DNA from 2 places in the Brevibacillus sp. LEMMJ03 genome. Region 2 is predicted to be linked to the other one. Evidence: predicted binding sites of a transcription regulator. Region 2 holds the regulator's gene; the other holds the start of a gene.
The links. Region 2 encodes CtsR, which represses protease genes until heat stress. Its sites were predicted from a motif close to ATGGTCAATAAAGGTCAAACA; they were not measured.
Positions count from the first base shown of each region.

Region 1: a site for CtsR is predicted at 2,490-2,510, ahead of clpP (ATP-dependent Clp endopeptidase proteolytic subunit ClpP). Genes of this name have one in related genera too.

Region 1 covers NZ_VKJN01000026.1:251-5,942, forward strand. Annotated here, with positions in the region: gene FOI68_RS21200 (AAA family ATPase) at 1-490, shown strand, start outside; gene FOI68_RS23640 (hypothetical protein) at 678-851, shown strand; gene FOI68_RS21205 (H-type small acid-soluble spore protein) at 876-1,055, shown strand; gene FOI68_RS21210 (hypothetical protein) at 1,210-1,743, shown strand; gene clpP (ATP-dependent Clp endopeptidase proteolytic subunit ClpP) at 1,848-2,444, opposite strand; gene FOI68_RS21220 (bactofilin family protein) at 2,564-3,703, opposite strand; gene FOI68_RS21225 (zf-HC2 domain-containing protein) at 3,703-4,263, opposite strand; gene FOI68_RS21230 (RNA polymerase sigma factor) at 4,250-4,855, opposite strand; gene FOI68_RS21235 (hypothetical protein) at 4,979-5,200, opposite strand; gene FOI68_RS21240 (copper amine oxidase N-terminal domain-containing protein) at 5,414-5,692, shown strand, end outside.
Region 2 covers NZ_VKJN01000020.1:57,971-63,662, reverse strand. Annotated here, with positions in the region: gene FOI68_RS19835 (MGDG synthase family glycosyltransferase) at 136-1,266, shown strand; gene FOI68_RS19830 (HAD family hydrolase) at 1,290-1,976, shown strand; gene FOI68_RS19825 (CtsR family transcriptional regulator) at 2,138-2,602, shown strand; gene mcsA (protein-arginine kinase activator protein McsA) at 2,659-3,174, shown strand; gene mcsB (protein-arginine kinase McsB) at 3,196-4,257, shown strand; gene FOI68_RS19810 (ATP-dependent Clp protease ATP-binding subunit) at 4,337-5,692, shown strand, end outside.

The sequences.
Region 1 (5,692 bases), on a different contig from region 2:
CATACCGAACAGCATGCTGTTCGACCCTGAAGAGGTTGGTTTTATGCTGCGCCGCATCGTTCCGGAAGAGATCAGGCAGCGCGAGGAAAAGACAGATAATTTTCAGGATTTGGAATTGTGGAAGGTACTGACGGTAAAGGTCGCCGGGTTGCTGAAAATGACCTACGGGAAACACTTGATTGTCCCCATGACGATTATCCATAAGGAATACTTCTCATACATTTTCAACGGGTTCAAGGAACTGGATGAACAAACCTGCCATTTTTGCTTGATCGCCAACCAGGAAACCCTCTATGAACGGCTCAGAAGGCGAGGAGAAGCGGAGGGGAACTGGTGTTACCGGCAGATCCCAGCGTGTGTGGAGGCCTATCAGGACACATGCTTTGAAGAGAAGATCATGACGGATGGGGTACCGGTAGAGGAAATAGTCGATTACGTGAGAAAACGTATCGATGTGTTGGCAAAGACTGCCGAGAGGGTCCTTGATTAATCGGAGGGATTTGGCGTAGCCGCATAAAAACCTCCCGGAACGTGTCTTTTCGGTCGGGACGGCTGCATGTTTTCCCGCCGGACGGGGAAATGCTAACAGATGAAACAGGAGAGGCTTCCACCCGCAACCGCATGCGAATGGGAGCTTCCATCACCCGGTACACAGCCGCGCTGAAGGAGGAAGACGTGTGGAGAACAACCGTGACGCCCAATACGAAGGACGCGACCAGTTTGACATGGACATTGACCGCATGATAAACGAGGGGCTCGGCGGCGGACAGGTGACCGACCAGAACGGACTGATCGAGGAGACGACCACCGATACCATGACCGGAGCCAGCACGGCCCGCGACAACCGCTGACAGCACCAAGGGAGGGATTCACGCATGGATGTGAAGCGCGCACAGGAAATCCTGCGCTCCTCGGACAAAATCGAAGTCCAATACAAGGGGCAGCCGGTCTGGATCGACGGTGTGGATGAACGAACCGCGACGGCCCGCGTACACGCCGAAGGCAACCCGGCCAACAGCATGACGGTCGAGGTCGGACAGTTGGTGGAGAAGTAATTGCAAAAACGAGGGGAGGGGCATGACGGCCTTTCCCCTCGAGTTATGTCTGGCTTTCCGTAGCTGGGGAGGGGGGGATACGCATCTTCCGTTTTCAGTAAATGTTTCATATAGTTAGTAGTATCAAAACCATTGGGAAAAGGATCTGAAAACGATGCGGCGTTACGATCAATCATTAGGCATGGCAGTAAGCGCAAAAACGTATGGGCAGGTAGGGGCGGCGGCTTTGGTGCTGTTCAGTTCGCTGTTGGTCTGGATTGTCCTGAAGGAGCAGAGCAGTATCTATCAGGATGACTACATGCAAAAAAGCGCCGTATTCTTGCCCTACAAATATAAGGTGGAGTATCGGGAAGAGGGACAAGGGGAAACGACCGAGTACTATTCGTTTGTGACGCCCGATCAAACAGTAACCGGCAGGCCGAAGGAGGCGGGGAACGCACGCCTGATGGAAGCGGTGGAACGGAAAATCGAGGCGATTCTCCGCAGGGAAAGCGATCTGTACCGGTATGGATTACTGCTGGTCTATTCCGCATGGTGCTGGAGGATCTTGCGAAACGATCCGGCTCCCAAGGATCTGCACGGGATCGCCCTCATGTTTTGCCTGTATTTTGCGTTTTCCATCGGGGGAGTCTGGCTCGACATCAGCCAGGATGCCGAACAGATCGGCCGTTATCTAAGCCGTCTGTAGGAGGAAGAACAAGGGCAGCATCTCGCAGGAAAAGGCCATAAACAAAAAACACCCGGCGTACAGGCCGGGTGCCGCGCTTCGAGGGGAATATCCCGTGAAGCCTATTATTTTTTCGAAGAGGATTCCGGTGTGATCACTTTGTCGATCAGGCCGTACTCCAGCGCTTCCTGGGCGGTGAGGAAGTTGTCGCGGTCCGTGTCTTTCTGAATCCGCTCCAGCGGCTGACCGGTGCGCTCGGCGAGGATTTTGTTCAGGTGTTCGCGCATTCTCAGGATGCGTTTGGCGGCGATTTCGATGTCGCTCGCCTGGCCTTGCGCGCCGCCGAGCGGCTGGTGAATCATCACTTCGCTGTTTGGCAGGGCAAAGCGTTTGCCCTTGGCGCCCGCCGCCAGCAAAAAGGCCCCCATGGACGCGGCCATGCCGACACAAATGGTGGACACGTCCGGTTTGATGAATTGCATGGTATCGTAAATCGCCATACCGGCGGTAATCGAACCGCCCGGGCTGTTGATGTACAAGTGGATGTCTTTGTCCGGGTCCTCCGCCTGCAGGAACAGCAATTGCGCCACGACGATGTTGGCGACGGTGTCGTTGATCGGCGTTCCGAGAAAGATGATGCGGTCCTTCAGCAGGCGCGAATAAATATCGTATGCACGTTCACCGCGATTTGTCTGTTCGATGACGGTTGGAATCAAGTTCATATGCATTGAGCCTTCCTCCTCTCTTGGTAAGATTATCATACACGAAAGGTCAGTAAAGGTCAAACAGGTAACTGCAAGCCCTCTTCTCAGTTCTCTCCCAATCCCGCCTATCCTAAACCTTATGGCGTCAGAAATGTTTTATTCGCCTGACGGACCGCGCCGGCCAGCGCCCCAAGGAATGCCATCCAGACCGGCAGGGCGAACAGCCAGCCGGCAAACGGGATAATCAGCAGGCACTGCAGCGCCACCACGCCCAGCAGCTCGGCAAGCAGAGGGGAGAGCCGCCAGCGGAACCGCTCGGCCAGGCGGATGCCGATCCAGGAGCCGACAAACACCTTTGCCGACCAGGTAAGGAGCAGGAATGCCAACAGCAGCGTCACCGCCACCGGAATCCCGACGACGGTCACCAGCAGCACGAGCGAGAGGAGCGGCAGGCCGAGCACGAAGCCGGTTCCCCAGGTGAGCGCCTGTCCCGGGCGCCGGTCCAATTGGCTATAGATGCAGCTCAGCCCGGCCGGGAAGAGAAAGCGCACGGCCAGCCAGAGCAGCAGCGTGCTGAGCAGGGATGAGAGGCCCAGCAGGATGGGAAAGTAGGAAAAGACGTTTTGGTCGGCATTCACCGCCGGGGGGGAATACAGCTCCCTGCCCTTGAGGACGGCGCCGGAACCGATCACAGCCCGCTGCGGACTGGAGTAGACCAGATCGCCGCCGATCACGGCGGGCGCGTCAATCCGCAGGGAGCCGCAGTGGAGAAGCGAGATGCCTTCCCCGATTTCCCCCGTAATGCGCAGCGTGTTCGCCTTGCCGTTGGCTTCGCGGGCCACTTTGCCGTACAGGTCGGCATGGGGGGTAAACATCAGCAGGCTGCCGCCCACCTGGCCGCTTTGTTCCAGCACGATATGGCTGGAACCGGCGGTGACGTTTCGTTCCACCCTGCCCGAGATCGACAGGTTTTGCGTGAAGGCGCGCACATCCCCCTCGACGGTGCCGCCGATCCGAGTGGCGGCCGCGAACGAGAGGACATCTCCCGTGACGCGTCCGTTTACCTGCACGTTTTCCGCAAACACGTACAGGTCGCCGTCCACCGTTCCTTCGATCGTGACCGTGCTGGCGTTGACGGCCAGATCGCCGTCGTGAACCGCGTCAGCCGGCAGCACGTAACTTTGGCTCGACACCGCACTGAATGCATGGACCGCGCTTGCCGGCACGAGCAGGGAAACAGACAGCAGCAGGCATACGATTTGTCTGATCCGTCCCATCAGTCAACCTCCCGATTCCGCAGCCGGGATGGAGGGAAGGGATGGAAGCGTATGTTCACCAGCAGGAGCAGACCGATCAGCAGCAGCAGCGGCAGCGGCAGTGCCACCACGTATGCGCCGGGGACGTCGAACAGGTCTCCGGCGTTGTCCTTCAGCCACAGGGCCGACCCCCAAAAGAAGCGGGATGTCCAGGAGTTCCACGCCGAGGAAACCCAGTGAAACCACACGCTCTGCCAAAAAATGAGGTAACCTGCCGCAACAGCCAGAAGAGCGCTCGTCCCAAGCACCGCCCGCCACAGCAGGCGGCGGCGATGGCGCCTGTGCAGGATGGCAATGCCTTCAATCTGTGCCGCCGTCAGCGAGTCCAGCTCCAGCGGCGGCAGAGACGTATCCGCGGCGAAAAATGTCTCCGCCAGCAGACGCTGCTCGCCGGCCATCTGCTCCCACGACTGCCGGCAGTGAAAACAGTGGGCCAGGTGGTCTTCCACGCGGGCCGCTTCTTCGGCGGACAGCTCGTTGTCCCCGTACATCATCAGTGTCAGATCGTCAATATGCGGCATCGGCCATTCTCCTTTCCTCCCGATGTTTCTCCAGCAATTCTTTCAACTGCTTGCGGGCCCGGAACAGCCGGGTGCCCACGGTGTTTTTGTTCATCCCCACGATGCTGCCGATATCTTCATAGCTCATGTCTTCGACAAAACGGAGGGTCAGAATCAGCCGGTCGGTTTCGTTCAGGGTGTCCATGAGCGCGGTCAGCTCAGTGTGCGTCTCCTTTTCCACAAGGAACCGCTCCGGGCTTTTGACAGGCGCTGCGGGGTGTTTATGTACGTGCAGCAACAACTGTTCGTCCTCCAGCACGATCTCCCGTTTTTTGCGCAGGAAGTCGATGCACGTGTTGGAAGCGATGCGGTACAGCCAGGAGTGAAAGGGCAGTGCGGGATCGTATTTATGCAGATTCTGCGCGACCTTCAGCCAAATTTCGTTGTACAGGTCCTCACCGTCGTGATAGCCGCTGACCAACTTTCGGACGATGCGCATCACGCGCGGCGCAAACAACAGGACCAGCCGGTGAAACGCCCGCGGCTGTCCGTTCACAAACTGCTCGGCCAACCGGGCGGCTTCGCTGTTGATTCGCGCCAGTTCCTGATCCATCACGCATCCCTCCTCCCGTACAACAATACGGGATCGCCTCCGCCAAAATTTCAACAGACGGGGTCCCTTCTCCAACATAGCAGGAGAAACGATCGCCGGAAAGAGGGTTGTCCCGAGGCGGACTCAGGCTTCCTCCGCCTCTTCCGCTTCGGCAAGCTCGACAGCCAGGCGAAGCGTCGCGTTCATTTTCCGCCCCTTGATGATCGTGTATTCCTCCACCTGCCGGGCCTGCAGCTTGTTGATGGCCTCCGCCAATGCCTGTTCGTCCGTGAACGGCTGAATGGTCAGCAGACATTCCTCGTCGTTCGCTTCCTGGTAGATGAGGTACAATCGCTCGTTCGCCACGAGAGCCGCTCCCTCCTTGGACTTATCCACAGAGTTGTTAACAGGTTGTGCACAAAAACGTTTGTTCGCGGGATATGTGCCGTTTCTTCATAGTGTGGCATGTTGGAGCAGGAAGGCTCATAGGGAACTTTTGGGAGAAAAAAGAGGGAATAAAACGATTAATGTCAAATATTTTCAAATTGGTAATTATTTCATTGATCAAGGGGTGTTACCATGCTTCGCAAAATGCCAGCCATGCTGCTGATGGCAGCACTGTTGACCGGAAGCGTCGCGGCAGCCGCCGCCTCTGCCCAGGCGGCACCGGTCCAACAGCAAAAAATCAAAGTCGTGCTGAACGGAAAGGAACTGGTCTTCCCGCAGGACGTAGTGACGGAAAACGGTGTGGCCTACGTCAACGCCAGCACGCTTGCCATTGCCCTCGACGGTACGGCCGCCTGGGACAGCATGACCCATTCCGTGCTGATCGCCAAAAACAACAAGTACGCGCTGCGC
Region 2 (5,692 bases):
AAAAACTTGTCGACAACTTTGGCATGGAGCCGACAAGTTCCCTCTTGATAGACGGGGATGGGGTAGACTAACATGAGAAGGTACCGAGTTCAGGCGTTGGAGTAGGTAAGAGTGAGGAATGAAGGAGAAATTATCATGAAAAAAATCCTGATCTTTTCTGCTTCCATCGGCAACGGTCATAATCAGGCAGCCCGGGCCATGCAGGAGAGCCTGGCCGAGAAGGGCTACACGTCCATGATCATCGATACGTTGGAATATATCAGTCCGACGTTTCACAAGATCTTGCTGGAAAGCTACATGAACCTGCTGCGGCTTTCCCCCAAAATGTGGGGACGGATTTACCACAATACGGAAAAAATCCGTTTCTTCGATATGAACGTGTGGATGAACAAGCTGCTCGCCAACAAGCTGAAAAAGCTGATCAACAGTGTGCAGCCCGATGCGTTTATCGCCACGCATCCGTTCGCAAGCTGTATGCTGTCCGTACTGAAAGGGCGAAACGGCTGGCGGGAGCCCATCTACACGATCATTACCGACTACACCATTCATCCGTCATGGATCAATCATCACATCAATTATTACTTTATCGCGCATGAACAGTTGTATTACCTGGTGGACATCTACCGGCACGATCATCGGAAGTTCATCCCGCTGGGGATTCCAATCATGCGCAAGTTCCGCCAACCGTTGGACAAGGAGTTCATCCGGCAGAAACTGCAGCTTGAGCCTGGCACGCGCTGCATTGTCCTTTCCGGAGGCGGACTGGGACTCGGTTCCATGGAGCAGGTTCTGGACGGACTGGAAGCGATCAACCTACCGCTGAAGACCTTTATCCTCACCGGTACCAACGACAAGCTGTATCGCAAGGTATCCGCACGCACCTACCGACACGAGGTGGTGCCGCTGCGGTTTATCAATAACTTTCACGAGTACCTGGAGATTGCCGATCTGATCGTCACCAAATCCGGGGGACTGACGACGGCTGAAGTGATGAGCAAACAGGTGCCGATGATTATTTACAACCCCCTGCCGGGCCAGGAGGAACGCAACAGCCACTTTTTGCTCAACAACGGCTGTGCCGTTCACGCCAACGTGTCCGAGCAGTTGATTTATTTTATCGAGGAATTGCTGCACAATCCGACGAAGGTGGAATACATGAAAAGAATGGCACAAAAAATAGCCAAACCGGATGCTGCAGAACGCATCGCCGATTTCATTCACAACGACATGACAACCCTGTTTGGAGAAGACAAAGAGACAGAGTAACCGGACAGGACGAGGAGGGAGCCATGAGTATACCGTACGCTGTTTTGTTTGACATGGACGGAACCCTGCTGCAGACGGAGAAGCTGTCGACGCCTGCGTTCCAGCGGACGTTTGAACAGCTCCGCGAACAGGGGCTGTGGGACGGGCCCGCCCCCGACGAGCGGGAATTGGTCAACGTCTTGGGTCTGACGATTGAGCAGGTCTGGGCAAAATTGCTGCCGGGAATCAGCGAGGATACCAAAAAAACGGCCGACCGGCTGCTGCTGGAAAACGAGCTGGCCCTGCTGCGGCAGAACGTCACGGATCTCTACCCGGGTGTCCGCGAAGTGCTTGCGAAGCTGCATGCCCGGGGCGTGGCCCTGTTTGTCGCCAGCAACGGGCAGGAACGGTACATCGAAGCCATCTGCGAGCATTACGGGCTGACGCCGCTGTTTACCGACCTGTACTCCGCGGGCCGCTTTCACACGCGTTCCAAACGGGATCTCGTCGCCAAACTGCTGCGTGATCACGACGTGAAACAGGCCGTCATGGTGGGAGACCGGCACTCCGATGTGGAGGCGGGTAAAGCGAACGGCCTGTTTACCGTGGGCTGCGACTTCGGCTTTGCCAAACCGGGGGAACTGGACGGAGCCGATGTGATCATCACCGAATTCTCGCAGCTGCCGGACCACCTGCCGGCCCCAACAACAGTCAACAGCAACCATCCCTAAACCATCCGCCGGGGATGGTTTTTGTTTTGGTTTCAACCGAAGCCTTTTTGCCTACACTAGAAAGTGTATTCCCCTCTTGCATCCGCGGCGTAAAGCCATTATAATCAAAGTCAAAGATAGTCAAAGTCAAGAACAAACACAGTGGAACAGGAGGCGACGACTTGCGGAACATCTCGGACATTATTGAGCAGCATCTCAAGCGCATCATTCAAGAGAGTCCGACCGGCTCTGTCGAGATACAGCGCAGCGAGCTTGCCGACCTATTTCAGTGTGTGCCGTCTCAGATCAACTACGTCATCAACACCCGCTTTACGGTCGAAAAAGGATACATCGTCGAAAGCAAGCGCGGCGGGGGCGGCTACATCCGCATCCGCAAAGTGCAGATCGTCAGCAAGGCCCGGCTGCAGGAGCTGTTGACCGAGGAGCTGATCGGCGAGAGCATCTCCCAGGGAGTTGGTCATGCGATTGTCGACCGCTTGCTGGAGGAAGGATTGATCAACAACCGGGAAGCGGCCCTGATGAAAATCGCCACCTCGCGCAATGTGCTGACGGTGGAAGCTGAAGTGCGCGACCGCCTGCGGGCCAACATTTTAAAACAGATGATTGCTGCCATTTTGCTGCGGTAAGAACATTCACCAAGCCAACCCGGACTGTCAAGCAACCGGTTAGGAGGGACGATCTGATGAACTGTGAAGAATGCGGGAAACGACCGGCGACGCTGCATTTGACCAAAATCGTCAACGGTGAAAAAACCGAATATCATATTTGTGAGCACTGCGCTCAGGAAAAAGGGGATGTCTTTGCCGGTTTTCACAACTTCAGCATCAACAATCTCCTTTCGGGGCTGTTGCACTTTGATCCGATGACCAAAAAATCGCAGGAAACGGCACAAAAGCCGCTGCGCTGCGAAACCTGCGGGCTCACGTACGCCCAGTTCAGCAAAAGCGGCCGGTTCGGCTGCAGCGATTGCTACACGTTTTTGGGCGACCGGCTGGATCCGCTCTTCCGCCGGATTCACGGCAATACCCAGCATATGGGGAAAGTGCCGGAGCGAACCGGCGGTCAGCTCAAGCTGCGCAAAGAGCTGGAACAGCTAAAAAGCGCGCTGCAGCGCTATGTCGCCAGCGAAGAGTTCGAAAAGGCGGCCGAAATCCGCGACCGCATCCGGGCGCTGGAACAAAAAATCGCGCAATCGTAAGCAGGGGGAGGTGAGGCGGATATGTCCCAACAGAAGTTCATGCAAAACCCGTGGAGCAACTGGATGAAAGGGGAGGGACCCGATTCCGACATCGTCATCAGCACGCGGCTGCGCATCGCTCGCAACCTGCGGCAGCATCCGTTCCCGCTGCTCGCCACCGATTCCCAGGCGGAAGAGGTGGTGAAGAAAGTGGCGGAGGTGAGCAAGGTCGAAGCGATGAAAAATCGTTCGCCGCTCCAGTTGATCCAGATGGACCAGCTAAGCCCGCTGGAGAAACGCGTGCTGGTGGAAAAACACCTGATCAGTCCCCACCTTGCCGAGGAATCCCGCAAAGGGGCCGTCCTGCTCAGCGAGGATGAATCGGTCAGCATCATGGTGAACGAGGAGGACCACATCCGCATTCAGGTGCTGCTGCCCGGGTTCCAGTTGAATGAAGCATGGGAGATCGGCACCAAAATCGACGACGTGTTTGAAAAGCACCTGACGTACGCGTTTGACGAGAAGCGGGGATACCTGACGAGCTGTCCGACCAACGTCGGCACCGGCATCCGCGCCTCGGTCATGCTGCATCTGCCGGCCCTGGTGATGACCCAGCAGATCAACCGCATTCTGCAGGCGATCAATCAGGTGGGACTGGTGGTCCGGGGCATCTACGGCGAAGGCAGCGAAGCGCTGGGCAACCTGTTCCAGCTTTCCAACCAGGTGACGCTGGGGATGTCGGAGGCGGACATTTTGTCCAACCTTTACAGCGTCGCGCGGCAGATCATCGAACAGGAGCGCGTTGCCCGCCGCTACCTGATGGAGCACTCCCGCGTCGACCTGGAGGACCGCATCTTCCGTTCGTACGGCATTTTGCGGTACGCGCGGACGATGGAATCGAAGGAAGCGTCACAGCGCCTCTCCGACGTTCGGCTGGGCCTCGATCTGGGCCTCATCAAAAACGTTTCGCACCAGTTGTTGAACGAGCTGCTGGTGACGACTCAGCCCGGGTTCCTGCAGCATCGCGCGGGGCAGAAGCTGACGCCGGAACAGCGGGACGAACGGCGGGCCCGCCTGATTCGGGAGCGCCTCTCCGCCCACTGAGAACATCGGTTGATGATCGACGGAATCACGCATTAGTTTTATCCATAGAGAGAACATACTGGTTGGAGGTGTACGCGATATGATGTTTGGACGTTTTACCGAACGAGCTCAAAAGGTGTTGGCGCTGGCGTTGGAGGAAGCCGTCCGCTTGGGTCACAAGGACATTGGCACCGAGCACGTGCTCCTCGGACTGATCAGGGAAGGCGAAGGCATTGCCGCCAAGGCGCTGCAATCGCTGGGGCTTGGTCTCGACAAGATCCAAAGCGAAGTGGAGTCGCTGATCGGCCGCGGCACGGAACAAACCGGAGGCAACTACACGCCCAACTACACCCCCCGTGCCAAAAAGGTCATTGAACTGTCCATGGACGAAGCGCGCAAGCTGGGTCACACCTACGTCGGCACGGAGCACATCCTGCTCGGCCTGATCCGCGAAGGGGAGGGCATCGCCGCGCGGATCATGAACAACCTGGGCGTCAGCCTGAACAAAGCCCGCCAGCAAGTGCTGCAGCTCCTGGGAAGCTCTGAAATGATGAACGCCCATCAGCCGTCCGGCGGCAATCCGGCGGCCAACACGCCGACCCTGGACAGCCTGGCCCGCGACTTGACGGCGATTGCCCGCGAAGGCGGCCTGGACCCGGTGATTGGCCGGCAGAAGGAAATTGAACGCGTGATCCAGGTGCTCAGCCGCCGGACCAAAAACAACCCGGTGCTGATCGGGGAGCCCGGCGTCGGGAAGACCGCGATCGCCGAAGGGCTTGCGCAGAAGATTGTCAACAACGAAATTCCCGAAACGCTGCGCGACAAGCGCGTCATGACGCTGGACATGGGCACCGTAGTGGCGGGAACCAAGTACCGCGGCGAATTTGAAGACCGGTTGAAAAAGATCATGGATGAAATCCGCCAGGCGGGCAACATCATCCTGTTCATCGACGAGCTGCACACCCTGATCGGGGCGGGCGGCGCGGAAGGCGCGATCGACGCTTCCAACATCCTCAAGCCGGCGCTGGCCCGCGGTGAACTGCAGTGCGTCGGCGCGACCACGCTGGACGAATACCGCAAATACATCGAGAAGGACGCGGCCCTGGAGCGCCGTTTCCAACCGATTCAGGTGGATGAACCGACAGTGGAGGACGCGATCAAGATCCTGCACGGATTGCGCGACCGCTACGAAGCGCACCACCGCGTCAAAATCACGGACGAGGCAATCGAACAGGCGGTGAAGCTGTCTGACCGCTACATCACCGACCGCTTCCTGCCGGACAAGGCGATTGACCTGATCGACGAGGCGGCTTCCAAGGTGCGTTTGCAATCCTTTACCGTACCGCCGAATCTGAAAGAGCTGGAAAGCCGCCTGGAAGAAGTGCGCAAGGAAAAGGACGCGGCTGTCCAATCGCAGGAGTTTGAAGAAGCGGCGGCGCTGCGCGACCAAGAGCAG